Gemmatimonas phototrophica: one gene and its partners. The protein of the gene in region 1 binds, or shares a complex with, the protein of each later gene. Links are inferred from orthologs where the notes say so. Each region holds a gene or a part of one and is shown in the gene's direction. Other genes may lie near its edges.

Region 1 (9,358 bases):
GGGCCGGCCAAGACGCCGAAGCTCCAGGCTCCGACGGACGGTAAGGTGAAGGTGACGCAGGTGCGGAGCGCGATCGGCCATTCGTGGCGGATGCGGGCAACGCTGGCGGCTCTCGGCCTTCGTCATCATCAGGCCAGCGTTGTGCAGCAGGATTCCGCCTCGCTGCGCGGCCAGCTCAAGAAGGTGCGTCACCTGGTTCAGGTGACGCCGGTGGAGGAGTAAGCGATGGCAGACAACGCACAGTCGGCTGAGAAGATCGGCCTGCACAACCTGTCGCCGGCGCCGGGCTCGCATCGCTCGCGTCGTCGTCTGGGCCGCGGCCCGGGCTCCGGCCTGGGCAAGACGTCCGGTAAGGGTCACAAAGGCTCCATGGCCCGCTCGGGTCATGGTGGTCCTGGTGGTGGCAAGCCGCATTTCGAAGGCGGTCAGATGCCGATCACGCGTCGTATTCCCAAGCGTGGTTTCACCAACCCGTTCCGTGAAGAGGCGCAGATCGTGCGCCTCCCCGACCTCGCGCAGGTGGCCGGGGACGAAGTGACGACCGAGACGCTCATCGCGGCGGGACTGATTCGTGCGGGCCAGGGCCCGGCGAAGCTGCTCGCCAACGGGGAAGTGTCGCGGGCGTTCACGGTGAAGGGCGTGAAGGTTAGCGCCTCCGCCAAGGCGAAGATCGAAGCGGCCGGCGGCCGCGTCGAAGGCTGACGGAGAGCATTCAGCGCATGGCAGAAGACAACAACGCGGCCGCCAACGCGGTCGCCAACATTTACCGGACGCCCGAGCTGTGGGCGAAGATCACCTTCACGTTCCTGTGCATGGTGATCTATCGCGTCGGCTCGCATATCACGGCCCCCGGGATCGATGTCCAGGCGCTGACGGACTATTTCACCCGCCAGCAGGGCGGTGGCCTTCTGGGCCTCTACGACATGTTCGTGGGTGGTGGTCTCTCACGCGCCACAGTATTCGCGCTCGGCATCATGCCCTACATCTCGGCGAGCATCTTCGTCCAGATTGCCGGGGCCGTGCTGCCGAACGTGGACAAGATGCAGAAGGACGAAGAGGGGCGGAAAAAGCTCACGCAGTACACCCGCTACCTCACCGTCGTGCTCGCGCTGATTCAGGCGTACGGTTTTGCGCTCTTCACCGCGTCGCTTCCGGCGGCGGTGTCGCGCCCGGGACCGTGGTTCACGATCCAGATGATGCTCTTCCTCACCGCTGGCGCGATTTTCGTCATGTGGCTGGGTGAGCAGATCACCGAGCGCGGCCTGGGCAATGGCGCGTCGCTGATCATCTTCTTCTCGATCGTCGAGCGCATGTGGCCGTCCATTTTCCAGTCCTTCAACTTCGTCACGACGGGCGCGATCTCGCCGCTGACGCTGGTGGTGCTGGGCTTGGTCATGGTGGCGGTGGTTGCGGGTGTGGTGGCCATTACGGTGGCCGCTCGCCGGGTGCTCATTCAGATTCCGCAGCGCACCATGGCTCGCGGACGTCAGCGTGAGGCCGCGCGCAACTTCATCCCGCTGCGCATCAACACGGCCGGCGTCATGCCGATCATCTTCGCCCAGTCGGTGATCGTCATTCCCGGTGCGCTGGCGCAGTTCAGCGGCAACGCGAAGCTGCAGGAGATTGCGGAGTACTTCAATCCGCAGGGGCCCAACCCGTGGCTCTATTTCATCCTGTCGGCTGTGCTCATCATGCTGTTCACGTACTTCTACACGTCCATCATCTTCAATCCGGTCGATTTGGCTGAGAACCTGAAGAAGCAGGGCGGGTTTGTGCCGGGCATCAAGCCGGGCGCGAAGACGGCGGAGTACATCGAGCAGGTCGTCGAGCGCATCACGTTGCCGGGCGCGATTTTCCTCACCGTTATCGCCTTGATGCCGATCGTCATTGCGCGTCTCGTGAACGTCCCCTTCGCCTTTGGTGGCACCTCGCTGCTGATCGTCGTTGGTGTGGCGCTCGATACGATGGCGCAAATGCAGCAGCACCTGCTGCTCCGCAAGTACGACGGTTTCATGAAGAAGGGTCGTGTGAAGTTCCGCGGCCGTCAGGCGACTCAGGGCGGCTTCTAAACTCTTCCAATGATCATCGTCCTGCTTGGTCCTCCAGGCGCGGGCAAGGGAACTCAAGGCGAGCGGCTAGCCGCTCGCCTTGACGTTCCCAAGGTCGCGACTGGCGATGTACTCCGCGCCGCGGTTCGAGACGGCACGCCGTTGGGCCTCGAGGCCAAGGCTGCCATGGATCGCGGCGATCTCGTGCCTGATGCCGTCATTATGGGCATCATGCGCGAAGCGCTGGCGTCTCCTACGGCCGCCAATGGCGCCATCCTCGATGGCGTCGTGCGCACCACGCCACAGGCACAGGGGCTTACGGATGCCCTGGCCGCCCTGGGGCGCAAAGTGGACGCTGTGCTGCTGTTCGAAATCGATGAAGACGAGCTGGTCCGTCGTCTCAGCGGACGGACGACCTGCGATGTGTGTCAGCGTCCGTTCTTTGGTCGTGAGCCCGGTGAGACGTGCTCAGAAGGCGGCCAGACCGGCACCCTGGTACGCCGCAAGGACGATGAGCCCGACGCGATCCGGAAACGCATGCAGGTGTATCGCGATCAGACGGCGCCGGTCATTGACTGGTACGCGTCGCATGGCGCCAACATGGTGCGCGTGGACGCCCTTGGCTCGCTCGAGGACGTCGAACAGCGCGTGCTGACGGCGCTCGGGATCGCGTGATGGCGATGGGCAATGCCGCACCGGCAACGCTCCTCAAGTCGCCGCGCGAAATTGAGATCATGGCGCGTGGCGGGGCTATTCTGCACGCCACGCTCATGCATGCCAAGGCGCATGTGCGCCCCGGCATCTCCACGATGGAGCTCGATCAGCTCGTAGAGAGCTTCATTCGCTCACATGCTGGTGCCGAACCTGCCTTCAAGGGGTTGTACGGCTTTCCGGGCAGTGCCTGTATCTCCATCAACGAGGAGATCGTGCACGGGATTCCGTCTCGCAAACGCATCTTGGTCGACGGTGATATCGTCACCGTGGATGTGGGCGTGAAGCTGGATGGCATGTTCACCGACGCGGCGATCACCGTGCCCGTTGGCACCATCGATGAGCTGACCCAGCGGTTGCTGGACGTCACCGAACGCTCCCTGGCCGCCGGGATTGCGGCGGCCGTGCCCGACAATCACGTTGGTGACATTGGCGCGGCGGTGCAGGCCGTGGTGGAGGCCGAAGGGTTTGGCGTCGTGCGCGAACTCGTGGGACACGGGGTGGGTTTCTCCCCGCACGAGGAGCTGCAGATCCCCAACTACGGCAAGCCGAAGCGCGGAAAGAAGCTCAGCGTCGGGCTCACCATTGCCATTGAGCCCATGGTGAATGTGGGCACGCCGAAGACGAAAACGCTGAGCGACAAGTGGACCGTGGTCACCGCCGACGGAAAGCGTTCGGCGCATTTTGAACACACGGTAGCCATAACCGAAGACGGCCCGCGTATTCTGACACTTCCCCAGGGTTGACCGCTCGCCGGAGTGGTTCTGTTCTGCCGCGCGCGGTAGAATTAAAGAATCCCACTCCCAAGGAGCTCTCAATGCGTCGTGCTGTCCTGCTCGCGGCCCTCATGTGTTCCGCCGCCCCCGCCGTTCGTCCGCTCACTGCGCAGGCCTCGCCCGTGGTGCTGGATCTGATCAAGGATGTGGAGGGCGTTGAGCAGAAATTCATTGGCCTGGCCAAGGTGACGCCCGCTGAAAAGCTGTCGTGGCGCCCGGCCCCCGGGGTCCGCTCCATTGGCGAAGTGCTGCTGCACGTAGCGTCGGACAATTATTTCATTCCCAGCGGATTCGGACACGCCATCCCGGCGACCACCGGCATCAAGGCGGGGGATTTCAAGTCGCTGACGGCGTACGAAACGCGGGCGCTCACGCGTGAACAGATCGTGGCCGAGCTCGAACAGAGCTTCGCCTATCTCAAGACGCAGATGGCAAAGACTACCGCCGCAAACGTCGGCGAGTCCGTGAGCATGTTCGGCATGAAGACCACGGCTCAAAGCATGTGGATTCTTGCGGCGACCCACCTGCATGAGCATCTCGGCCAGTCCATTGCCTATGCGCGGACCAACGGGATTGTGCCGCCCTGGAGCAAGTAACGCCGGCACGCCGGCGTGCTGTCAGCGCCGGTTTAGCGTCACCGCCACCGTGCTTTCCTTTCCGCATACCACGGAGACCGACCGCTCCACCGCGCGGTAGCCACTCACGGTGATGCGCACTTGGTAGGTGCCTTCCGCGAGTTCAAGCACGGTGCCGGTGGCTACGTCCACCAGCACCGTGCTTTTGTACGCTTCCCCTTCAATGCGCAGGGTGGCCTCGCCGCTGGAGGCTCCGGAAAAGGTCAGAGCCGCGCGACCGAGTCGGGCACCATCTTTGACACTGGCTTCACAGCCAACCATCGCGCTGGTGCCGGACACGGTGCGACCGGCGTCGCGTGCACTCCTCGCGCTCGAGCAGGCGCTCAGGGCGCACGCCAGCAGCAGAGGGAGCACCCGCGTGGGGCGACGGGCGGCGGCCAAACAATGAGACATCGAAAGCAGCATGCGTCGAGTGGGGGCAGGGGGTCAGGCGGGCATCATGGCGCGCTCTGCCGCGGCTTCGGCAATACGCGCGTGCATGGCGGCGGCATCCAGCATCTTGCGGGCTTCCGATGCCAGGGCCGCACCGCGGGCCGTGCCCTCCTCATCGAGTGAGACCACGTTGATGCGCACGTTGAGCACCGCACCTTTGCAGGCGGCTTCGGCCAGCAGTGCGGCCACGCACGCGTCACTGACGGCGTTGCTGTTCCCCCGTTCGGCCAGAGCGGCGGCCAGCGCTGCGACTTCCACCGCCGTGCGTGCCGTTTCGAGGGGCACTTCGGCGGCGCCAATGAGCGCTTCCCGAATGGCGGTGGCCCGTGCCTGTTGCTCTGGCTCGGAATCCTTTGGTAACTGATACGCGGCCCGCACCCCTTCGTAGGACTGAGCGTCCCGCTCCACCAGGGTGTTCAGCGTGCACCGCAAGGCACTGGCCTGCAGCGCGATCTGCTTCATCTCTATTTCTACACCCGCGTATTTCTTTCTTCCTACCGTCAGGCCGCTCACCATCTGGGCCAGCGCGGCCCCCAAGGCGCCGGCGTGGGCGGCCACACTGCCGCCTCCGGGTGTGGGGTCGGGGGAGGCCACGCGTGACATGAAGCCATCGATGGATTCACCGCCCGACATGACGTCGCGCACCTTGGTCTCGAGCAGCATGGCCTTGGAAAAGCCTCGCAACTGGATATGGCGGGCGCCTGCCTCCAGCATCACCCGCTCCGGGACCAACCCCACAATTTCACTCCAGGTGGGGACGACCCCGTAGGCGGCGGCCTCGGTCTTCACGTACTCAAACACGCGATGCAGCGGCGTCTTTTCCGTGTCCACCAGATTCATGGATACCTGCGCCTGTCCGTCCACTTCCATGCCCAGCCCTTTCACATACCGCAGCCCCCCGGAGGAGCCGCGAATGGCTTTGGCCACGTCCTTGGCCACGGGGAGGTTTGCCTTGTCGCCCAGATAGACGTTGTAGGCCACCAAAAACGGCCGCGCGCCAATGGCGGTGGCGCCTGCGGTGGGATGCAACTCCGCCCCTCCGAAATCGGGGTGCCGAGCAGGGTTGGAGCGTACCTCCTCGCGGAGCCCCTCAAATTCTCCTCGACGGACATCGGCGAGATTTTCGCGGGCCGGCGTGGCGGCGGCCCGTTCGTACAGATAGACCGGGATGCCCAGTTCGCGGTGCGCGCGTTCACCCAGTTCACGGGCGAGCGCAATGCAATCGTCCATGGTGGCGCCATCGAGCGGAATGAACGGCACCACGTCGGTGGCGCCGATGCGGGGGTGCTCCCCCTGATGCGCCGTGAGATCGATTCGGTCGCGCGCCACCCGCATGGCCGCCAGCGCCGCCGGCACGGCCGCGACGAGCGAGGCGACGAAGGTGATCACGGTCCGGTGATGCGACGGATCGCTGGACACGTCCAGCACATGGGCGCCGGCGGTGGTGGCGATGGCCTCGCGGATGGCCGCAATGACCACCGGATCTCGACCTTCAGAAAAATTGGGGACGCACTCGACGAGCGGCACGATAGGCGGGGTGGGAGTGTCGGTCAGCGCTGCGCCGGAAAGTTAGCGCGTCCGGTCGTTGAGGACATCAAGAAACCAGTCGTGCAGGACGCCATTTGACGCCACGATGGTCCCCCCAATGAGGCGGGCGTCGTTGCCGTCGAGATCCGTGACCCGGCCACCCGCTTCGCGCACCAGGAGCACACCGGCAGCAAGGTCCCAGGGGTTGAGCCAGAGCTCCCAGAAGGCGTCAAAGCGACCCCGGGCCACATCCGAGAGATCGAGCGCGGCCGAACCCGCGCGCCGCATACCGGAGACCACGGGCATGAGCCGCCGCATCATGCGCAGATATTCATCGGCCCGCGTGACGTCCTTGAAGGGAAATCCGGTGCCGATAAGGGCCCGGGCCGGGTCGGTGATGGTCGACACGTGGAGTGGCGAGTCGTCCACGAATGCGCCGCCCCCGAGGGTCGCATGACAACAGCCACCGCGGGCCACATCGTGCATCACGGCGGCCTGCGGTACGCCATCAAGGGCAATGCAGATGGACACCCCGTAGTTGGGGAAACCATGCAGGAAGTTGGTGGTCCCATCGAGCGGATCCACAATCGCGACCAGCCCGTCCTCCGGATTGGCGTCACTGCTGAGTTCTTCGCCCACGATGCGAATGCCGGGAATGCGGGCGAGCAACATGTCGCGAATGCGCTCTTCGGCGCCGAGATCGACATGGCTCACGAAGTCGGTCGCACTCTTGGCTTCCCATGCGACAGCGCGATGTGTGTGCGCTTCGTGGGTAATGAAGTCGGCGGCGGTCTGCGCGGCGGCTCTGGCAGCGTCGCGCCAGGCGAGGCGGTCGGGGGTTGGCATGGTGTGAAATTTGGTCACAGGGGTATGTGAACTGCAGATGGCCGTCTGCGCTCTGCTGTTTGTGATGCCACCGCACGCCGCTTACGTTACGCACATGGCTCGCATCTTCAGTGGCATCCAGCCTTCGGGCGAACTGCATATCGGCAATTATCTGGGCGCAGTGAAAAACTGGGTCCAGCTCCAGGCAACCTACCCCGGTGCCATCTACTGTGTCGTGGACTACCACGCCATTACCGGCAGCTATGACCCGGCCGTGCTGCGGGCGCGGCGGTGGGGGATGGCCAAGTCGCTGCTGGCGGCGGGTATTGATCCGGCGCAGGCTGTGCTGTTCATGCAGAGCGATGTGCCGGAGCACACCGAACTGTCGTGGATCTTCACGACCATCACGCCGCTCGGCGACCTGGAGCGGCAGACGCAGTTCAAGGACAAGTCGTCGAAGATGGAAAGCATTCCCGCCGGGCTGCTCATGTATCCGGTCTTGCAGAGCGCCGACATTCTGCTCTACCGTGCCGACAGCATTCCGGTGGGTGAGGATCAGATTCAGCATCTGGAGCTGGCGCGGGATACGGCGCGGAAGTTCAACGCGAAGTTTGGCGTGGAGTATTTCCCGGAGCCCAAGCCGCTACTCACGCCGACGCGCCGCATCATGGGGTTGGATGGCAACGCCAAGATGTCCAAGTCGCTTGGCAACACCATTGGATTGCTGGAAACCGACGAGGAGATCTGGCAGAAACTCCGGCCGGCCATGACCGATCCGCAGCGGGTGCGCAAAAGCGATCCGGGGCGTCCGGAGGTGTGCAACATTTATCAGCTGCACAAGGCGTTCAATGATGAAGCGACCGTCAGCAACGTGGCGCAGCAGTGCAGCACCGCCGGGTGGGGGTGCATGGACTGCAAGAAGGTGCTGCTGGAAGGCATGGTGCAGGAGCTGACCCCGATTCGTCGTCGCAGCGCCGAATTGGACGCCGAGCCACAGCGGGTGCTGGATGCGCTGGCCGATGGGGGGCGTGCGGCGCGTGGTATTGCGCAGCAGACCATTGCTGAAGTTCGCGACATCATGGGGCTGGGCTCTACGGGGCTGGCGGGCTGACCGGGCGTGGCGGCGCGGAGCGCGGGTGATACCCGCAGTCTGCGTGCCGACGCGTTGCCGGGTTGGGGCCGAATCGTCTGTACGGGGGAGCGAGTGGCCGTTCCCTTCCACCAGACCGTGACTGTGGCAATCGAACGTATCATCAAGGCAGCCGTCGAACGCGGAGCGTCCGACGTGCACATCAAGGCCGGCGACGTGGTCCGTGCACGTATCGACGGGCGCCTTGTGGTGCTGACGAAGCAGACGTTGACGGCCGAACAGACGCGCGCGATTGCGTTGCATCTGATGAGCAACGATGTGGATCGCGCCACGATTGATACACTGAAGGATTTTGATTGCTCGTGGGCCTCGGCGGGTGTGGGACGCTTTCGTGTGAACATTCTGCGACAGCGCGCTGCGCACTCCATTGTGATGCGCGTGATTCCCGAGCAGGTCCCAACCGTGCACACCTTGCGGTTGCCCCCGGTACTCACGCGCATTGCGCACACGGAGCGCGGCATGGTGCTGGTGACCGGCGTAACGGGCTCGGGCAAGTCGAGCACCATGGCGGCACTGGTGAATGAGATCAACGGGTCCTACGAAAAGCATATCCTGACGCTCGAAAACCCCATTGAATTCATTCACAACGACATCAAGAGCTCGGTCACGCAGCGTGAGGTCGGCATTGATACGGATACGTTCCGCATGGGGTTGCGGGCGGCGCTTCGTCAGGATCCCGATGTCATTCTGATTGGCGAAATGCGTGATGCGGAAACGATTGACACGGCCATGAAAGCGGCCGAGACGGGGCACTTGCTCATCTCCACGCTGCACACGCCGGATGCGGTGACCACGGTAATGCGTATCGTGGCCATGTTTCCGCCGGAAGAGCAGCTGGTGGTGCGCATGCGTCTCGCCGAGTCGCTGCATGCGGTGGTGTCGCAGCGTCTGTTGCCGCGCAAGAGCGGGCAGGGACGTGTGGTGGCGGCCGAGGTCATGGTGGTCACGAGTACGATTCGTGATCTCATTGCGGAAGGGCGCATTGCCGAAATCCGCGACTACATCGCGGACGGCTCCCAGTACGGAATGCAGACCTTCGATCAGCATCTCACGGAGCTGGTGCAGTCCGGCGAGATCGAGTTTGAAGTGGCGAAGGGCGCCGCGACCAATCCGGCCGACTTCGAGTTGGCGTTCCGCATGGGGCGCAACCGCAAGACACCGGCGATCGGGCAGCTGGCCAAGCCGATAGCCCCTCCGCATCCGGCGGCAGCACGGCCAGTGGCGCCCGCCGCGCCGACGGCAGGCCTGGGGAGC
Region 2 (10,309 bases), 1.2 Mb from region 1 along the record:
CCAACTGCACGGTGCGCTGGACGCGGCCGCAGGAGTATTACGATCAGGCGCCGTGGCGTGGCACCTGGGAGTTTGACGGGGGCGCGTTCATGAATCAGGCCTCCCATTACGTCGACCTCGTGCAGTGGCTCGTGGGCCCCGTGGAGAGCGTCATGGCCAAAACCGCAACGCTGGCCCGTCGCATTGAGGCCGAGGACTCCGGCGTGGCGGTACTCAAGTTCCGGTCGGGCGCCATCGGGACCATTGAAGTCACGATGCTCACCTTCCCCAAGAATCTTGAAGGCTCGATCACGATTCTTGGAGAGAAAGGCACCGTGAAGATCGGGGGCACGGCGGTCAACAAGGTGGAACACTGGCAGTTCGCCGACTACGACGACGATGACAAGTTGGTCGAACAGTCGAACACGAACCCGCCCAGTGTGTATGGATTCGGACACGAAGGCTACTATCGAAACGTGGTGGCGGTGCTGCGCGGTCGCGCCACGCCGGATACGGACGGTCGAGCCGGTCGCAAATCGCTCGAGCTCATTCTCGGCATCTACGAGTCAGCGAAGACAGGGCGCGATGTGCCCCTGCCGCTGCGCGTGAACATCTGATTGGCAGGGTTCCCATGGCCGTACCACTTCTCGATCTCAAAGCCCAGCACGCGACCATCCGCGACGACGTCGTCGCCGCACTCATGGCGGTCGTCGATCAGCAGGCCTTCATCCTGGGCGATCCGGTTGGGCAGCTGGAGTGCAGCGTGGCCGGACTGTCCCAGGTCAAGTTCGCCATCGGCTGCGCCAACGGTACGGACGCCATCCTGCTGGCCTTGCGGGCATTGGGGGTCGGTCAGGGCGATGAGGTGATCACCACACCGTTCACCTTTTTCGCTACCGGAGGCGCCATTCATAACGCGGGCGCCCGTCCGGTGTTCGTGGATATCGATCCGCGCACCTACAACATCGAGCCCGCCAATGTCACGCCGGCCATCACGGCCCGGACGAAGGCGGTCATTGCGGTCGATTTGTTCGGGCAAATGGCGGCCATTGAGCAGGTGAAGGCCGCCGCCAAGGGGCTCCCCGTTATCGAGGACGCGGCCCAGTCCATCGGGGCCAGCCGAATGGTTGATGGGCGGAAGGTCATGGCCGGGGAGGCCGCCGCCATTGGCACCTTCAGCTTCTTCCCCTCGAAGAATCTGGGCGGGTATGGCGACGGCGGCATGATGGTCACGCAGGATGAGGGGCTCTTTGAGGCGCTCATGAAGCTGCGGACCCATGGAAGCCGTCGCACGTACTACCACGAAATCGTTGGATACAACAGCCGCCTTGATGCCCTGCAGGCCGCCGTACTGCGCGCCAAGCTGCCCCATCTGGAGTCGTGGAGTGCCGCCCGTCGCCGTAATGCGTCCTATTACGACGCGGCCTTCGCGGATGTCCCCGAAGTGGGAACGCCATTCGTCGATCCGGCCAACACCTCGATCTACAACCAGTACACCATTCGTGTGGGTCAGCGGGACGCGCTACAGGCTCACCTTAAAGAACAGGGAATTGGGTCCAACGTGTACTATCCCTTACCGCTGCATCTGCAGCCGTGCTTTGCCTATCTCGGCTATAACGAGGGGCAGTGTCCGGAAGCCGAGCGCGCGGCGCGGGAAGTCCTGTCGCTCCCGGTGTTCCCCGAACTCACCACCGCACAGCTGGACGAGGTCATCGCTGCTGTGCGAGGCTTCTTCGGCCGTTAAGAGTCCACTGAAATGACTGACACAGTATCCATGAAGGACCAGCTGCTCACCCGGATCTCGGATCGCTCCGCCGTCATCGGGGTGATCGGCCTCGGCTACGTGGGCCTCCCGCTGGCCATGGAATTCGTGCAGGCGGGCTTTACGGTCATTGGCTACGACGTGAGTCAGCGGGTGGTGGACCTGCTCATGGCCGGGCAGTCGCACATTCAGGATATTGCCGGCGACACGGTGCAGGCGGCGGTGGCGCAGGGGCGGTTTGTGGCCACGACGCAGGAAGATCGGCTGCGGGAGTGCGAGGCCATCTCCATTGCGGTGCCCACGCCGCTCTCCAAGACGCGGGACCCGGACATGGCCTTTGTGCTGAGCGCGGCGGACGCGATCGCGCGGCAGGCCCATCCGGGGCTGTGCGTGGTGCTGGAGAGCACCACGTACCCGGGCACCACGCGGGAACTGCTGCAGCCCCGCCTGGAAGCCCAGGGGCTCACGGTGGGGCGCGACATCTTCGTGGCGTTCAGCCCCGAGCGGGTCGACCCGGGCAACCCGGTCTACCACACCAAGAACACTCCCAAGGTGGTGGGCGGCATTACGCCGGCCTGTGTGGAGGTGGCCACGGCGCTATACCAGAGCTGCATCGACACCGTGGTGCCGGTCAGCTCGCCGGAAGCGGCGGAGCTGGTGAAGCTGCTGGAAAACACCTTCCGGGCCGTGAATATCGGGCTGGTGAACGAAATCGCGATTGTGTGTGACAAACTGGGGGTGAACGTCTGGGAAGTCATCGACGCCGCTGCCACCAAGCCCTTCGGGTTCATGAAGTTCACCCCGGGCCCCGGCATTGGCGGGCACTGCATTCCGCTCGACCCCCACTATCTCGCCTGGAAGATGCGCACGCTGAACTACAAGACGCGCTTCATCGACCTCGCCAGCGAGATCAATTCGCACATGCCGGAGTGGGTGGTCCAGAAGGTGGCAGATGCGCTCAACGAGGTGCGGAAGGCCGTACGCGGGAGCCGTCTCCTGGTCCTTGGCGTGGCCTACAAGCGCGATATTGATGATGTGCGGGAAAGCCCGGCCCTCGACGTGATTCGGCTGCTGGAAGAGCGTGGAGCCCACGTAGAGTTCCACGATCCGTTCGTGCACGAGTTCCGCGAGGACGGGCATGTCCGGAAGGGGGTGGAGCTCAGCGATGAGATGTTGCGCTGGGCTGACGCGGTCGTGGTCATCACCGATCACAAGGCGGTGGACTACCAGCGGGTCGTGGATCACGCTACCCTCGTAGTGGATACGCGGAACGTCACGGCCGGACTGGCCGCGGGACGGGCGCGTATCATTCCGTTGGCCTCCGGGCCGGCGTCGCGCGCTGTTTCCTGATCGTTCCTGCCGTCGCGAACCTGCGCCGCATTCCCCGGGTACCTACTGCCGCATGAGTCATCTTCCGAACCGCGTTGAATTCCGCTTGCTGGTGCTGCTCGCTGTCGCGACAGCACTGGCAGGGTGTGGGCGCGGGTTCCAGCCACGCGACTTCGCGACCCCCGAGGCGCTCTTCCAAGCCTCGCTGCTCGAGTTTCAGCAGAAGAAGTGGGATAACGCGCAACTCGGATTTGAGCGGCTCACCAGTGATCTGTCGTCCCGTGATCCGCTTTTGGCGCCGGCCTTCTTCTATCTCGCCCTCACGCACGAGCGCAAGCAGGAATACCTGCTGGCCGCCCAGGCGTTTGAGCGGGTGACCGATGGCTTCCCCGACGACACGCTGGCGCCCACGGCTATGCTGGGCACCGGTCGCGCCTACCAGTCGCTCTGGCGGCGGCCGTCACTCGACCCGGAACAGGGGCAGAAGGCGGCCTCCATTCTTCGGGCGCTCTTGTCGTCGTATCCCGATGCCAAGGAAACCGAAGACGCCAAGCGGCGCATCACCCAGCTTGAGGAGTGGTTCGCGCAAAAGGACTACCTCACGGCCGTGCACTATATCAAAGTGCGGCCGGTGGTCGATGGCGCGATCATTTACCTGAAGGACATTGTCACGACGTACCCCACGACCAAGGCCGCACGCCTGTCGTGGCTCCGCCTCCATGAGCTGTACACCAAGATCCGCTGGAAGGAAGATGCCGCGGAAACGTGCTCAGCCATGTGGAAGGCGTATCCTGGAGATGCGGACGTCAAGGTGGCCTGTGGAGTGGCCGCCACTGATACGGCGACCGCTACCAGGGTGCCGCCTGAGGCCGTGACGTCGCCGGTGGCGTATGCCAGACCGGCGCCTCGCGTGTCCCGATAATCCACCACCCCGCGTCCGTGCGCATCGGCCTGTTTGGCGGCAGCTTTGACCCGCCGCATGTGGGCCATCTACTCATCGCACAGGATGCCATTGATGCGCTGCAGCTGGATCTCCTCCTGGTGATCCCGGCCGCGCAGCAACCGCTCAAAGGGGCCGGGCAGACGGACGCCGCGCATCGGCTGGCCATGGTCCGCGCCTGCTTTGAGGGAGTTCCCAAGGTGGTGGTGGACCCCGTGGAAATCACGCGGGGCGGGTTATCTTACATGGTTGACACCGTGGAGAATGTGCGAGAGCGTTGGCCGCTCGCCGAACTTCACCTCTTGGTTGGGAGCGACGTGGTTCCCACGTTCTCCCGCTGGAAGGAACCGGAACGGTTGCTTGGTCTGGTACGACTGGTCGTACTCTATCGGGACACTGCCGGGGCCGTCCCGCCTCACCCGGAGATTCACGGCGGTGTGCGCGCGCAAGGGCTCGCCACGCGCCGGGTGGATGTGTCGTCAACCGAAATCAGGGCACGGGTACGGGACCATCGCTCCATTCGGGGCTTTGTGTCGGAGTCCGTGGCGTCGTATATCGCATCCACCGGGTTGTATCTCGAGAATTCCCGGATGCCGGAGCGCGCGGAGACCTGAACGCCGGAAGGCGTCCGGGCGCCGCGAGACGGTGTCCTCGTCTTTCTGGTAAAGAGGTCCGCATGCTGAAGGGTTTGATCAGTAAGGTGTTTGGAACGCGACACGAGCGCGAGCGGAAGCGTGTCCAGCCAATCCTCGATGAGATTCACCAGATCGAAGCGCGATTGGCCACGTTGTCGGACGCCGAGATCCAGGGGCAGACCGCGAAGTTCCGTGGTATCCTGGCCGAACGGACCGGGCCCATTGACGCCCGCATCCAGGAGCTCAAGGCGGCCAAGCACGACACCGCCGATGCCGCCGAGCGGGAGCGCATCGATGGCGAATTGCAGGGGGCGGACGGGCGCGGCGGCGTGGAAGCCGAACTTCGCACCGCCATCGCCGAAACGCTGGACGAACTGCTTCCCGAAGCGTTTGCCACGGTGCGCGAAGCCTGCCGCCGACTCAAGGGATCGCCGGTGTCGGTCATCGGTCACGAGATCACCTGGGATATGGTCCCGTACGATGTGCAGCTCATCGGGGGCATTCAGTTGCACCTGGGCCGCATCGCCGAAATGGCCACGGGTGAAGGCAAGACGCTGGTGGCCACGCTGCCGCTGTACCTCAATGCCCTCCCTGGTCGGGGTTCGCACCTGGTCACGGTCAACAACTACCTGGCCCGCCGCGACTCGCAGTGGATGGGGCACCTCTACACCTGGCTGGGGCTGACCGTTGGCTGTCTCGACGACACCGAGCCCGGGTCGTGGGAACGGCGTGCGGTCTATGCCGCCGACATCACATACGGGACCAACAACGAATTCGGGTTTGATTACCTGCGCGACAACATGGTCGTGTCATTGGAGCAGCGGGTGCAGCGTCCGCACATTTTCGCGCTCGTGGACGAGGTGGACTCGGTCCTGATTGACGAAGCCCGGACGCCGCTCATCATCTCGGGACCGGTGGGCAACGAGAGTGATGGACAGTATGCGGAGTTCAACACCTCGGTCGAGCGCCTGGTACGCAAGCAGAACGAACTGGTGAATCAGCTCGTGGCCGATGGCGAGCGGGCTCTTGAAGCCAAGGACACCGATACTGCGGCGCTCGAGTTCTACAAGGCGCAGATGGGTGGCCCGAAGAACAAGCGGCTCATGAAGGTGCTCCAGGAGCCGGGCGTGAAGCAGCTGGTGCAGCGCGTTGAGCTCGATGTCATTGCCGACAAGAAGCTCCCCGTGAGCAAGCGGTCCTTCAAGGACATGGAGGACAACCTCCTGTTCGTGCTCGACGAGAAGGGACACACGGTGCACCTCACGGAGAAGGGGCTGGATTGGCTCTCGCCCGATCACCCGGACACCTTCGTGCTCCCCGATATCGCGCTGTTGATCGGGCAGATCGATCGCGACATGGACCTCTCTGCCGCGGAGCGTCTCGAGCGCCGCAACACCGTGGAGCGGGAGTACGCCACCAAGAGCGAGCGACTGAACATCATTCATCAGCTGCTGCGGGCGCATGCCTTGTACGAGAAAGACGTCAACTACGTCGTGCAGGACGGGCAGGTGTTGATCGTGGATGAATTCACCGGCCGCACCATGCCGGGACGTCGCTGGAGCGAGGGGTTGCACCAGGCGGTGGAAGCCAAGGAACGGGTGCAGGTGAAGGGGGAAACGCAGACCCTCGCCACCATCACCATCCAGAACTACTTCCGCATGTACGAGAAGCTGGCCGGCATGACCGGTACCGCGGAAACGGAAGAGGCGGAGTTCCACACCATTTACGGGCTGGAAGTGTCGGTGATCCCGACCAACCGTCCCATTCAGCGCGATGACCGGCAGGATCTGGTCTTCAAGACACGGCGCGAAAAGTACAACGCCATCGTCGAGGAAACTCGGCGCTTGCATGAGCTGGGGTTCCCGGTACTGGTCGGAACCGCCAGCGTGGAGGCGTCGGAAACGCTGTCACGACTCATGACACGCGCTGGCATGAAGCACGCCGTGCTGAACGCCAAGTATCACCAGCGCGAAGCGGAGATTGTCTCGGAGGCGGGACGCCCAGGCGCCATCATGATCGCCACCAACATGGCGGGCCGTGGAACGGACATCAAACTGTCCGAAGGGGTCCGGGAGGCGAAGGCGTCCCGCATCACCGATCCTGATGGCAAGGAGATCGATATCACCGAAATCGGTGGCCTGCACATTGTGGGTTCCGAACGGCATGAATCGCGGCGCATCGACCGGCAGTTGCGCGGACGCTCCGGACGTCAGGGCGATCCGGGAGCCTCGCAGTTCTTCCTGTCACTCGAAGATGATTTGATGCGGCTCTTCGGGTCGGAGCGCATTGCCAAACTGATGGATCGCATGGGAGCGCAGGACGGTGAGGTGTTGACGCACCCGCTCATTACGCGGTCCATCGAGCAGGCACAGAAGCGCGTGGAGTTGCAGAACTTTCAGTCGCGCAAGCGGCTGCTGGAGTATGACGACGTCATGAACCAGCAGCGTGAGGTTATCTACTCGCTGCGTGCGTTTGCGCTGGAGGGTGGAGAGGAGCTCAAGGGCGAAGCCATCAAGATGCTTGAGCGCGGCGTACAGCGGCGTGTGGAGCAGGCGCTGGCCACGTTCGACAAGCAGGAGGATTGGGACTTCGAGTACGTGCAGCAGGATCTGCTGATGCATTACATGCTGCAGGTCCCGGCGTTCGCGGAGCATCCGCCGGCAACGCTCGAGGAAGCGCAGGCGCTGGCGGTGGAGGCCGTGCATGCGGCATTCGCGCTCAAGGTGGAGAGTCTCAATCAGGTGACGGACGAATCCGGCAACGGCTTCGCGGATCGTCTGTTGTCGCTGGTGACGCTCAATGTGATCGACGAGAAGTGGAAGGATCACCTCTACGATCTCGATCAGTTGCGCGCCTCCATTCACTATCGGTCCTGGGGCCAGAAAGATCCGCTCGTCGAATACAAGCAGGATGCGTACACGATGTTCGTGGACCTCATGCACGATGTGGCGAACTCGTTCACCGAGCGGTTCCTCAAGGCGCAGCTGGTGTTTGAGCCGTCGCCCACGGAGGCGTTCGAGCCGCCGCCAATGCCGGCGGAGTTCATGCGGGAGGAGGTGGGGCGCCCCACGAAGCGGTTCAACGCGTTGGGGATCCTCGAGGATATCCCGCTCGACGAGCTCATGGCGGTGGAGCAGGGGGAGGCGGACGAGGACGACATTATTGACGCCGACCAGGGCGAGCACGACGCGCCGGTTCGGACGGTGGCGCACAGCGTCCCCCAGGTGGTTGGTGCGGGCCCCGTGCGCTCGCTGGGGGAGGCGGCGGGCGCCGGGTTGCCGGCGGGATGGGAACAGACGCCGCGCAACAATGCCTGTCCGTGCGGGTCCGGGAAGAAGTTCAAGAAGTGTCACGGGGCGCACTTGTAGGATGTGCACTCGTTCCGGGGGCAGGTGACCGGAGACACGGGAGGAAACGGCGGGCCGCTTCGCAGAGGAGCGGCCCGCCGTGTTTGGTACGGGGGGCGTTGGGATTGAGACAATCGCGGGGAAAGTTGTGACCCCCTGTTGACATCGCCATCCCAATGTGCTTTAATCCCCGACCCGCCTACAGCGTCGCGGTTGTTGTGCACTCGCTCAGCGAGTCCGGCACCGGCAAGACGGTTGTGGCAGGGGGTCTGATGAGTGGTACTGATTCAGGCCGTCGCTCGCTGGGTTTCGCGAGTGCGAGTGCGCTCCCCGCGCGCCGATCCTTCGATCTTCAAAAAAGATCAAAATAGTGATCGCGAGAGGGGTTGACGCCAAGCAAACACAAGGTTATTAATTGGATCTGCCGCCGAAACGGTGGCACGCCAAAAAGATGTAAGTCAAACGGAAAAAACAAACAGCCCCCGGGGGGGATCCGAAGATCTCCCCACGGGGGCTGCTCAAGGGTGCCGGCGACGGCCTACTCTCCCGCGAGCTCTCGCCCGGAGTACCATCGGCGCTATCAGGCTTAACGACCGTGTTCGGGATGGGAACGGGTGTGGCCCTGACGCTCTAGTCGCCAGCGAATCGTGCACGCAAGTGTTGCGCGGATTCGACAAACGGGGTGGTGTGATCGTAGGGGATCGGTCGCCTTTCGGGCGAGGCCGATCCATGACAAGCGTGTGCTCTGCGGAATTCCTGTGCCCCACTTGGGAAACCCCAAGGGGGTAAGTCAAGCCACACGGGCGATTAGGACAGCTGCGCTCGGAACGTCTCGCGACGCTTCCACGTGCTGCCTATCGACGGAGTCGTCTCCTCCGGCCCTTCAGGGAGCTCAAGGCTCCAGGGAGAATTCATCTTGGGGGGCGCTTCCCACTTAGATGCGTTCAGCGGTTATCGCCACCGATCATCGCTACCCGGCGGTGCCACTGGCGTGACAGCCGGGACACGAGCGGATCGTCCGACTCGGTCCTCTCGTACTAAAGTCCGCTCCCCTCAATTCTCCAACGCCCACGACGGATACAGACCGAACTGTCTCACGACGTTCTGAACCCAGCTCATGTGCCACTTTAACCGGCGAACAGCCGGACCCTTGGGACCTTCTCCAGCCCCAGGATGTGACAAGCCGACATCGAGGTGCCAAACCGCGCCGTCGATATGAACTCTCGGGCGCGATAAGCCTGTTATCCCCAGCGTACCTTTTATCCGTTGCGCGATAGCCGATCCACACCGGGCTACCGGATCACTACGGCCGACTTTCGTCTCGGCTCGACCCGTCGGTCTCGCCGTCAGGCTGGCTTCTGCCGTTACACTCTATAAGCGCGATTACCGACCGCGCTGAGCCAACCTTCGCGCGCCTCCGTTACTCTTTCGGAGGCGACCGCCCCAGTCAAACTGCCCACCTGCCACGGTCCCGGATCGGGTTTGCCGACCGCGGTGAGGCGTTCACACAGCACAGGGTGGTATTTCACTGATGCCTCCCCGAAAGCTAGCGCCTCCGGCTCAACGGCTCCCACCTATGCTACACAGTCCTATGCAAACGCCAATGACAAGCTACAGTAAAGGTGCATGGGGTCTTTTTGTCCTGTCGCGGGGACTCGGAATCCTCACCGAGACTGCTATTTCGCCGAGCGCGTGGTCGAGACAGTGCCCAAGTCGTTACGCCATTCGTGCAGGTCGGAACTTACCCGACAAGGAATTTCGCTACCTTAGGACCGTTATAGTTACGGCCGCCGTTTACCGGGGCTTCGGCTCAAAGCTTCGGGCTTGCGCCCTAACCTCTCCCCTTAACCTTCCGGCACCGGGCAGGCGTCAGTGCGTATACGGCGCCTTACGCGGCTTGGCACGCACCTGTGTTTTTGCTAAACAGTCGCTTGGGCCGATTCTCTGCGGCCTGCTCGAGCGACCAGCGCGAAGCTGGCTACCAAAGCAGGCATCCCTTCTTCCGAAGTTACGGGATCATTATGCCGAGTTCCTTGACCACGTTTCACTCGTTCACCTGAGGCTACTCGCCTTGCCCACCTGTGTCGGTTTGCGGTACGGACATCTCATACCCTCCCCAGTCCGCTTTTCTTGCCTGCTGACTCCACACGACTTGGCTCGGAGTTGCCCCCTTGCCTCGTACTCAGGTCTCGGCTTGCGCCTACGCCCTTGAACGACCATCCACAAAGTCGCTCGCGCTTCGTTCCAGGGTCCCGGACTGCTTCAACGGATATAAGATGGGGCCGGAATCTTGACCGGCTATCCATCGACTACGCCT
Region 3 (9,304 bases), 930 kb from region 1 along the record:
AGTGTGCGGCGTGTGCTCGCCTATCCCACGGAGACGGTGTACGGTTTTGGTACGGCGGTGGATCACGAATCAGTGGAAGCCTTGGTGCGCATGAAGGGCCGGCCGCCAGGCAAGCCGTTTTTGCTGCTGATTGGCAACCCGCAGCAGATTGCACGGCTTGATCTGCATCTGCCCACGTATGGCGCCGATCTCGCGGCCCGCTTCTGGCCCGGTCCGCTGACACTGGTGTTGCGGGGCGGCGAGGGGCGGGTTCCGGCTCGGCTTCGCGGTCCTGAAGGCGGAGTCGCTGTGCGCTTTACCCCTCACCCGGGGCTGCAACGACTGCTACAGGCATACGGTGAACCTATTACCAGCACCAGTGCGAACCGTCCCGGGATACCACCAGCGATGGTAGCATCGGAGATTGTTGACCAATGGCCTGACGAAATCCGGCGCGGGCTCCTGCACGTGCTGGACGGTGGCCGCCTTGACCCGTCCAAACCGTCCACAGTCGTGGACTGTACAGGACGACGCGCCCGGGTCATTCGCCCTGGTGTCCTGTCCGCGTCGCAACTGCGCGCGGTTGTCCCGGACCTACTCGGAGATACCTGATGCATTTGCTGTTTGTCTGCACCGGGAATACCTGCCGGAGCCCACTCGCCGAAACGATTGCACGACGCATGATCGCCGACCGCCATCTGGCCGGGATCACGGTCAGCAGTGCGGGGACGAGTGCGTGGCCGGATTCATCGGCCTCTGACGGCGCGTTGCTGGTATCGCTCGAGCATGGCACGGATATCACCGGACATCGGGCGCGACCGCTGTCTCCGGACATTGTCGCGAGCGCCGACGTCATCCTGGCCATGGGCCCGCACCATCTGGAGCGGGCGGAAGCCATGGGCGGGGCCGGACGAGCGTTCCTGCTCACTGCCTTTACCGGTGGCGAGGGGCGTGCCGTCAGTGATCCGTTTGGCGGTGACCTTGATGTGTATCGAGACACGTATCGGGAGCTCGAACAGGAAATCGCTTCCGTTCTCGAGAAGCTGGCTGGCCAGCGCCCGGGCTGAGCACCACGATGCGTCTACCTCGGGCCACGAGACCGCCGGACGGCCTGGTCCTTCTTGGACAGCCAGTGGCGCAGTCATTGTCGCCGCTGTTTCAGAACGCGGCACTGCGCGCGGTGGGACGCGACCTGCTGTACACCGCGCGCGAGGTGACCGCGGTCGATATTCCCCTTGTGCTTGAGGCGTGCCTCCAGAGCAACACCGGTGGCAACGTCACGATGCCGCACAAGCGAGTGGTCTACGAGGCTGCCGCGCAGCGTACGGCGAGCGCGGAGCGAACGGGGGCGGTCAATACGTTTTGGTGGGAGCAGCAAGCCCTTGTGGGACACAACACCGACGTGGATGGGATCAAGGCAACGATCCGGGCACTGTGCGCTGAAGGGATTCACGGAGACGTGGTGGTGTTGGGCGCCGGGGGCGCGGCGGCGGCCGTGCTGGTCGCGATCAGCGAATTACCTGATGCCGTTCACGGTCGCATACACGTCGTCGCGCGTTCGGTGCACAACGCCGACGTCCTGAGTTCCCGTACCGGCGTGCCGGCGGTGTCACAACCGTCCTCTGACGCGGTGCACTGGTCTTCGGTGCAGCTGGTCATCAATGCGACCCCTTTGGGGATGCGCGTCAATGATCCGCTGCCGCTCGATGTCGCCGTGCTCTCAGCGCAGAGCGCTCTGTTCGATCTGGTGTATCGCCGGGAGGGAACCGCGCTGGTACAGGCGGCGCGTGCTCGTGGCCTGCGCGCAGAGGACGGCTTGCGGATGTTGGTGGAGCAGGGCGCCAGTGCGTTCGAGTGCTGGTTCAATACTCCAGCCCCGCGGGGGGCCATGTGGCAATCGCTTGGCCACGCGATGCCCCCGGCACACGAACCGCGCGCGTGAGTGGAACGGCAGTCGGTAGACGCCAGCGCTGATCTGGTGAACGGTCATCGGATGTCCCGCCTCTTGCCCGTGGCTCGTGCACTGGCCCATGGCGCGCTCGATTTCCTGTTGCCGGGCGCGTGTGTGTTGTGTCGTTCTCCCCATCGACCGGATGTCGATGGCATCGTTTGTGCTCCCTGCATGGCCAGATTGGTGCCGTTTTCCTACCCGCTCTGTGACCGATGCGGGCATCCTCGCTTGTCGCTGACCCTTCCGTTGCCTGGCGAGCGCCCCTCAGGTGCCGCCAAGCCGCTTGGGGCTGGCACGACCCTTCCACCCTGTCGGTGGTGTCCCCGGCTGGACCCGGCGCTCCGGGCCGTCCGGTCGGTGGCACGCATGGATAGCGGTACCGGCGGCGATCTGGTGCACGCGCTCAAGTACCAGGGGTGGACACGTGCGGCCGTCCCCATGGCACGTCGGATGGCCCGTCTCGATTGGCCGCAGGATGTCCGGGAGGAGCGGGCGGCCATAATTCCCATCCCGCTGTCCGCCGCGCGCGAACGCGAGCGTGGCTATAATCAGGCGGCTCTGCTGGGCGGCAGGTTGGCGCCGTTCTGGCGCGTGCCCGTCTGGTCCGACGTGCTGGTGCGTGTGCGCGATACGTCATCGCAGGTCCGGTTGACACCTTCGGAGCGCGCAAGCAACGTTGCACAGGCGTTTGTCGTGCCAGTGCAGTTTCAGGAACGACTTCGTGGCCAGCACGTGGTGCTGGTGGACGATGTCATTACCACCGCCGCGACGGTGAACGCCGCTGTCCAGGCGCTCATGCGTGGCGGCGCTCGCATCATCAGTTGTGTGACCTTCGGTCGGGCGCCAGATCCCGGCGACCGTACCGCTCCTGACTCAGACTTCACCCGGAACTGACTCGAATGGGTATACGTGTTGGCATCAACGGCTTCGGCCGTATCGGCCGCCAGGTCCTTCGTGCCGCGAAACAGCAAGGCGTGGCCGACATCGACTTCGTAGCCATCAACGATCTCACGGACACCGCGACGCTGGCGCACCTGTTCAAGTATGACTCGGTGCATGGCAAGTTCGACGGCGAAGTTGGCCACGAAACGGATGCCATTACCGTGGACGGTGATCGTATCCAGATCCTCGCGGAGCGCGATCCCGCGAAGTTGCCGTGGAAGGATCTGGGCGTGGATATCGTGCTGGAGAGCACGGGCCGCTTCACCAAGGCGTCCGACGCGCGGAAGCACATCGAAGGCGGCGCCAAGAAGGTCATCATCTCGGCCCCGGCCACCGATGAGGACATCACCATCGTGATGGGGGTGAACAGCGACAAGTACGACAACGCGTCGCACCATATCATCTCGAATGCGTCCTGCACGACCAACTGCCTCGTCCCGATGGTCAAGGTCATCCGGGACAACTTCGGCTTCGTGCATGGCTCGATGGTCACGATTCACAGCTACACCAACGATCAGAGCATTCTCGATCTGCCGCACAAGGATCTGCGACGCGCCCGCGCGGCGGCCGTGTCCATGATTCCCACCACGACGGGAGCTGCCAAAGCGACCTCGTTGGTCATTCCCGAGGTCAAGGGAAAGATTGACGGTATCGCCGTCCGCGTGCCCACGCCTGACGTGTCGCTCACCGACCTGACCTGCATTGTCGAGCGCCCGGTGACCCGCGACGAAGTCAACGCAGTGTTCAAGGCGGCCTCCGAGAGCACGCTCGAAGGCGTGCTGGGATACAGCGACGAACCGCTGGTCTCGGTGGACTACATCGGCAACCCGATGTCCTGCACCCTCGACTCGGGCAGCACCATCGTGATCAACGGCACCATGGTGAAGATCTCCGGCTGGTACGACAACGAATGGGGCTACTCGTCGCGTTGCGTCGATCTGCTCCGCTTCGTTGGCTCGCGTCTCTGAGTTATCCCCGGTGTTGGCCCCGACCGAAACCGGTTGGGGCGGCGCCAGCAGTACGCCCAGGTCGCAGACGAGAGCTGGTAGTTCTCGCTGCGACCTTTGTGCAGGTTCTGCTCTCAGCGCGCGATGGCCATCTTGGTCGCGCGCCATCCCGAACTGCTCCCGATGAATACCAAGACCATTCGCGACCTGACCGCGGCCGAGATCCAGGGCAAACGCGCCCTGGTACGCGTCGACTTCAACGTTCCCCTCGATGAGCAGGGAGCGGTGGCCGATGACACCCGGGTCACGGCGGCGCTGCCGACGATCAACGCGTTGCGTGATGGAGGCGCCTCAGTCGTCCTCCTTGCCCATTTCGGTCGCCCCAAGGGCGCGCCAGAGGCGAAGTACTCGCTCGCGCCCGTCGCGGCGCGGCTCAAGCAATTGCTGTCGTGCCCTGTGCACTTTCTCGACGTCACCGTCGGCGAGCGGGCGGTGGAGGCAACGCAGAATCTGGCGCCCGGCGACGTGCTGCTGCTGGAGAACACGCGCTTTCTTTCTGGCGAAGAGAAGAACGACGAAGCGTTGTCCTACCAGTTGGCGCAGCTGGGCGACTTTTATGTGAACGATGCGTTTGGCGCGGCCCATCGCGCCCATGCCAGCACGGCAGGGGTGGCGAAGTTCTGTCGTCCGGCCGTCGCCGGTCTGCTCATGGAGAAGGAGCTGGCGTACCTCGGCGGAGCGCTGGCCCATCCCGAGCGCCCCTTTGTGGCCATCCTGGGCGGTTCCAAGATTTCGGGGAAGATCGATGTGGTGGAAGCGTTGTTGCCGAAGGTGGACAAGCTGCTGATCGGCGGCGCCATGGCCTGCACGTTTTTCAAGGCGATGGGCTTCGAAACGGGGAACTCTCTGGTGGAGCCTGATCGCCTCGACATGGCGAAGGATCTGCTCTCACGTGCCGGGGATAAGCTGGTCCTTCCTGTCGATGCCACGATCGCGCCGGCCATGGATGCCGGTGCGCAGGCATCGGCCGTCGGGCGTGATGCCATCCCGGCCGGACAGGCCATGTTTGACATCGGCCCGGAGAGCACGGCGTTGTATCGCGAGTTGGTCGAGAGCGCGCGAACCGTGCTTTGGAACGGTCCCATGGGCGTCTTCGAAAAGCCGCCATTTGATGCCGGCACGCGCGGCGTCGCTGAGGCGATGGCCATCGCCACCGGAAAAGGCGCCACCACGATCATTGGCGGCGGCGACAGTGCCGCCGCAGTGGCCGAGGCGGGGCTCGAATCACAGATGTCGCACGTGTCCACCGGAGGCGGCGCATCGCTGGAATTTCTGGAAGGCAAAGATTTGCCTGGGGTCAGCGCGCTCGACGCGCGCTGATCACCGCTCATTCACTCGGATCCCGACATGCATCTCAAGCCCGTTATCGCGGCCAACTGGAAACTCAATCACACGCCAACGGACGCGAAGGCCTTCTTTCAGCGTTTCCTGGCGCAGGTACCAAAGCTGAACGAACGGACGCTGGTGTTTTTTCCCTCCGCCATCACGTTGACGACGGTCATGGATGCGCTGCGTGACCGTCCGGAGGTTTGGGTAGGTGTGCAGAATGTCCACACGGAAGTGCAGGGCGCGTTCACGGGTGAAAACTCCGTGCTGATGGCGCGGGATGTTGGGGCGCGTGTGGTGCTGGTTGGACACTCTGAGCGCCGACATGTGTTCGGGGAGACCGATGCCATGACGACCCGGAAGATGGCACTTATTGCCCAGGGGCGGCTCACTCCCATGCTGTGCGTCGGGGAAACACTTGAAGAGCGAGAAGCGGGGCGGACGGCTGAAGTCGTCGAACGCCAATTGAGCGCAGGGCTTGCAGAGCTGGATGACGTGCAGGTGGGCGCGATCATGCTGGCATATGAGCCGGTCTGGGCGATTGGGACGGGGCGCACGGCCACGCCAGACGACGCCAGCGAGATTCACGGGGTACTCCGCCGGGCGCTGGTTTCCCGCGTAGGAGAAAAGGCGGCCGCCGGCATTCCCATTCTCTACGGGGGATCCGTAAACCGCGGGAACGCCTCGCAGCTTCTGGCGGCCCCCGACGTGGACGGGCTGTTGGTGGGCGGAGCCTCCCTCGACGCCGACAGTTGGGCGAGCATCGTCCGGGCCTGAGTCCGGGCGATCTGTCCCATCTGACCCAACCTGCTGCCTGCCAAGCACTTGTCTTGGGGCGGGCAGCAGGTGATTTTCAGAGGCTAGGGTTGTACCCCGGCCTTATTCCTCACGGCACTCCGTCTCCGCGACATGTACACGTTTCTGCTGACACTGCTCATTCTCGACGCCATCGTTCTTGCGGCGGCGGTCCTTCTCCAGTCGGGCAAGGGCGGCGGTCTTGCGGCCAGCTTCGGCGGCGCGAGCTCCTCGTCGGACTCGATCATGGGTTCGCGACAGGCCGGCAATCTGCTCACGAAGGCGTCCTGGTGGTGCGGCGGAATCTTCCTTGGTCTGGCGTTCATTCTGCAGATCATGTCCAGCCGCTCGGTCGCACCGAAGTCGGTGCTGGATAAGCTGGCCGCTCCGGCCACCGCGCCGTCGGCGCCAAGCACCGGCAGCGGCACCGCAGCGCCGGCCGCTCCTCTTACCCAGCAGGCTGCCCCGGCCACACCGGCGGCGCCCGACAAGAAGTAAGGCGGCCGGTGCACACGCTGCCGCCCAAGGGGTTCCTCCTCCTCGAGGATGGAACCCTTTTTCACGGTCGACTGGTGGGGCCAACCCTGCCGACCGTAGCCGAAGTGGTCTTTACCACGAACATGACCGGGTATCAGGAGGTCTTCACCGATCCGTCCTACAACGGACAGATCGTGGTGCTGACCGCTCCCCAGATTGGCAACTACGGGATCAATCTTGAGGATCCCGAGTCCGCCCGCCCTCAGGTAGCCGGTGTGGTCGTACGCGAGCTTTCGCCGACCTATTCCAACTGGCGGGCCACGGGTGGCCTGCGAGAGTGGCTTGAACAGGCAAGCGTTCCGGTGCTTACCGAAGTAGACACCCGTCGTCTCACCCGGCACCTCCGCAGTGTCGGGGTGATGAAGGGGGTGATCGGCGTCGGCGAAACGCCAACACGTGAGGCGCTCGCGGTGCTCGAGAGCTGCCCCAGCATGGAAGGGCTCGATCTGGCGACTGTGGTGTCCACCCGCGAGCCATACAGCTGGGGGAAGCCGGACGCGCCGTACCATGTCGTTGCCTACGACTTTGGGATCAAGCGCAACATTCTGCGGCTCTTCGAGGACCATGGGGTGCGCGTCACCGTCGTGCCATCGGACACGTCGGCCGATGCCGTGCTCGCCATGAACCCTGATGGCGTGTTCCTGTCCAACGGACCGGGAGATCCGGCGGCCGTCATGTATGCGCCTGCCGCCATTCGCCAGATTGCCGAGCAGAACGTACCGATGTTCGGCATTTGCCTCGGGCACCAGCTCCTCGGGCTGACCTTTGGTGGCCACACGGCCAAAATGCCGTTTGGGCATCGCGGTGGAAATCAGCCGGTGAAGGATCTCGCCACGGGACAGGTGCTGATCACCTCCCAGAACCATGGTTTTGCGGTCGTGGGATCTCCGGACGGGGTGGATGGTGCCCCGGAGCTGGCCGTGACCCACATCAATCTCAACGATGGCACGGTGGAAGGGCTACGGCATACCCGGCTCCCGATCTTTGCGGTGCAGTATCACCCTGAGGCGGCTCCTGGCCCACACGATGCGGTCCCCCTGTTCGACCAGTTTCTCGTAGCCTTGAGAAATCGTCGTGGGTGAGATGGCCCAAACGCTTGACTGATAAGCACTAAGGCCATACGTTCGCTTCGTGGGCACCGAGCCGTTGCTTGGTGCCCACAGCGTTTCTGCTCCGAAACTTTTCGCCCGCCACATGACCAAAGCCGATCTGGTCGAGAACGTCACGGCTCGTATTGCCCGGACCGCCGGACCGACCATCTCCAAAAAAGACTGCGCGCGCGTTGTTGATGCGTTCTTGGACGCCATCAAAGAGGCGCTGCAGGAGCAGAAAAACATTGAAGTCCGTGGCTTCGGTACCTTCAAGATCCGTCAGCGAAAGACGCGTATGGCCCGAAACCCCCGGACCGGGTCGCCTGTCGAGGTGTCAGCGCGCCCGGTCCCGGTGTTCAAGCCGAGCAAGGAGCTCCGCGCCATGGTTGCCGGCATCGAGGCGCACCTGCTTGACGACGACGACGACTACGGCGACTCGGACAGCTGAGCGGGTACGGCAGTGACCCGCAAACGCGCCTCCAGTTGCCTGGAATCAGGTACTGGGGGCGTTTTGTATGGTCAACGGAATGGACCTTGGTGGAACCGGATTCCCGCTTTGGCGCTATCTTTGTTTTGACATGAGCGTTTCCGTCTTGTTGTTCGCGTCGTATGCCGATGCCTTAGGTGCCCGCCAGATTGAGGTCCCCGTCACTGCACCCTGTGCCGTGGCCGACCTTGTGGCGGCCCTCCGGCAATTGCCCGGCGGGGAGCGGCTTCCCGCCAAGCCGTTGGTCGCCGTCAACCATGCCTTCGCCCAGATGGCAACGGTTATTCATCCGGCCGACGAAGTGGCCCTCATCCCTCCCGTCGCCGGTGGCTGATCCCGTGGCACCTGCATCTACCGGCGTACTCCACGCCGCCATTGTCACCGCCCCGATCGACGTGTCCCATCTGATTGGTACGGCACAGGCTGCGGGCGTCGGGGCCCTCTCGGTCTTTCTCGGTACCGTACGCGATCTCAATGACGGCCGCCCGGTGCAGGGCATGGACTACGAGGCCTATGAAGCCATGGCGGCATCGGAGCTGGCGGCGGTCGCTCGTGAGGTATGCGACAGGACCCCGGGATTGCGGGTTGCCATTGAGCATCGCATCGGCACCCTCGGCATCGGCGAGGTCAGCGTAGCCATCGTGGCCGCACATGCCCACCGCGGGCCGGCGATGGACGGGGCCCGGGAGATTATTGAGTCGCTCAAGCAGCGCGTACCCATCTGGAAGCGTGAGCACTACGTGGATGGTGAGCGCGCATGGGTTGATCCCACTCGCGCCGGACAAGTGCCGCTCGAGGTACCGCGCTGATGCTCGACCAATTCGGGCGCCGCATTGAGTATCTGCGCATCTCCGTGACTGACCGGTGCAACTTCCGGTGTCAGTATTGCATGCCGGTGGAGGGGTTGCCGTGGCTCCCCAAGCAGGAAATCCTGCGTTACGAGGAAATCGCGGAGATTGTTCGGCAGCTCGCGCCATTGGGACTGAAACGGTTGCGGATTACCGGCGGTGAACCAACCATCCGCCCCGATCTCGTCTCGCTCATCCGCATGCTGAAGGCGATTGACGGAATCGAGGATATCGCGCTCTCCACCAATGGCGTGAAGTTGCCCCAGATGGCGTCAGCTCTGGCGGATGCCGGCCTCGATCGGGTGAATATCAGCGCCGATTCGCTTCGTGCCGAGCGGGTC

What was found.
Region 2: the proteins of secY (region 1) and secA are in contact, whole or in part, in a crystal structure (PDB 3DIN), measured with the Thermotoga maritima proteins. The link is inferred for Gemmatimonas phototrophica from one-to-one orthologs. Residues at the interface, in WP_004081795.1 of Thermotoga maritima: Glu108, Gly109, Glu110, Glu111, Ala236, Glu237, Arg238, Arg239, Ile240, Thr241, Ile242, Gln243, Tyr244, Ala245, Arg246, Arg247, Val248, Thr249, Gly250, Arg251, Arg252, Val253, Tyr254, Gly256, Ala257, Ser258, Thr259, Tyr260, Leu261, Pro262; in WP_004082002.1 of Thermotoga maritima: Glu261, Ala262, Arg263, Lys300, Ala301, Arg302, Thr303, Ile304, Ile305, Leu323, Tyr324, Asp325, Pro326, Val329, Ser330, Tyr333, Ile336, Lys340, Phe345, Val349, Glu363, Phe364, Tyr374, Ser375, Gly376, Gly377, Glu393, Ile395, Thr482, Ser483.
Region 3: secY (region 1) and secG share a complex: the UniProt entries of both Escherichia coli proteins name them as parts of the sec protein translocase complex. The link is inferred for Gemmatimonas phototrophica from one-to-one orthologs.

The regions. Positions count from the first base shown.
Region 1 is NZ_CP011454.1:1,255,400-1,264,757, forward strand. What follows is about bases 1-2,894. They hold secY (preprotein translocase subunit SecY), read left to right. Parts: upstream 1-719; coding sequence 720-2,069; downstream 2,070-2,894. Other genes in these bases: rpmD (50S ribosomal protein L30), read left to right, coding at 46-222; rplO (50S ribosomal protein L15), read left to right, coding at 256-702; GEMMAAP_RS05260 (adenylate kinase), read left to right, coding at 2,079-2,723; map (type I methionyl aminopeptidase), read left to right, coding at 2,723-2,894. In the rest of the region: more of map, read left to right, coding at 2,895-3,505; GEMMAAP_RS05270 (DinB family protein), read left to right, coding at 3,577-4,131; GEMMAAP_RS05275 (PEGA domain-containing protein), read right to left, coding at 4,153-4,563; ftcD (glutamate formimidoyltransferase), read right to left, coding at 4,597-6,129; GEMMAAP_RS05285 (inositol monophosphatase family protein), read right to left, coding at 6,172-6,975; trpS (tryptophan--tRNA ligase), read left to right, coding at 7,070-8,065; GEMMAAP_RS05295 (type IV pilus twitching motility protein PilT), read left to right, coding at 8,189-9,358. UniProt on the Escherichia coli protein: The central subunit of the protein translocation channel SecYEG. Consists of two halves formed by TMs 1-5 and 6-10.
Region 2 is NZ_CP011454.1:2,424,861-2,435,169, reverse strand. The notes cover bases 4,369-8,213. They hold secA (preprotein translocase subunit SecA), read left to right. Parts: upstream 4,369-4,686; coding sequence 4,687-8,013; downstream 8,014-8,213. Other genes in these bases: nadD (nicotinate (nicotinamide) nucleotide adenylyltransferase), read left to right, coding at 4,369-4,624. In the rest of the region: GEMMAAP_RS10325 (Gfo/Idh/MocA family protein), read left to right, coding at 1-596; GEMMAAP_RS10320 (DegT/DnrJ/EryC1/StrS family aminotransferase), read left to right, coding at 611-1,723; GEMMAAP_RS10315 (nucleotide sugar dehydrogenase), read left to right, coding at 1,736-3,091; GEMMAAP_RS10310 (outer membrane protein assembly factor BamD), read left to right, coding at 3,144-3,992; more of nadD, read left to right, coding at 4,010-4,368. UniProt on the Escherichia coli protein: Required for protein export, interacts with the SecYEG preprotein conducting channel.
Region 3 is NZ_CP011454.1:2,180,243-2,189,546, reverse strand. What follows is about bases 4,967-7,806. They hold secG (preprotein translocase subunit SecG), read left to right. Parts: upstream 4,967-6,114; coding sequence 6,115-6,498; downstream 6,499-7,806. Other genes in these bases: GEMMAAP_RS09175 (HU family DNA-binding protein), read left to right, coding at 7,669-7,806; carA (glutamine-hydrolyzing carbamoyl-phosphate synthase small subunit), read left to right, coding at 6,507-7,619; tpiA (triose-phosphate isomerase), read left to right, coding at 5,227-5,982; GEMMAAP_RS09195 (phosphoglycerate kinase), read left to right, coding at 4,967-5,199. Outside these bases: GEMMAAP_RS09220 (L-threonylcarbamoyladenylate synthase), read left to right, coding at 1-591; GEMMAAP_RS09215 (low molecular weight protein arginine phosphatase), read left to right, coding at 591-1,046; GEMMAAP_RS09210 (shikimate dehydrogenase family protein), read left to right, coding at 1,055-1,921; GEMMAAP_RS19985 (ComF family protein), read left to right, coding at 2,159-2,824; gap (type I glyceraldehyde-3-phosphate dehydrogenase), read left to right, coding at 2,830-3,840; more of GEMMAAP_RS09195, read left to right, coding at 4,003-4,966; more of GEMMAAP_RS09175, read left to right, coding at 7,807-8,076; GEMMAAP_RS09170 (MoaD/ThiS family protein), read left to right, coding at 8,207-8,449; GEMMAAP_RS09165 (molybdenum cofactor biosynthesis protein MoaE), read left to right, coding at 8,454-8,924; GTP 3',8-cyclase MoaA, read left to right, coding at 8,924-9,304. UniProt on the Escherichia coli protein: Subunit of the protein translocation channel SecYEG. Overexpression of some hybrid proteins has been thought to jam the protein secretion apparatus resulting in cell death; while this may be true it also results in FtsH-mediated degradation of SecY.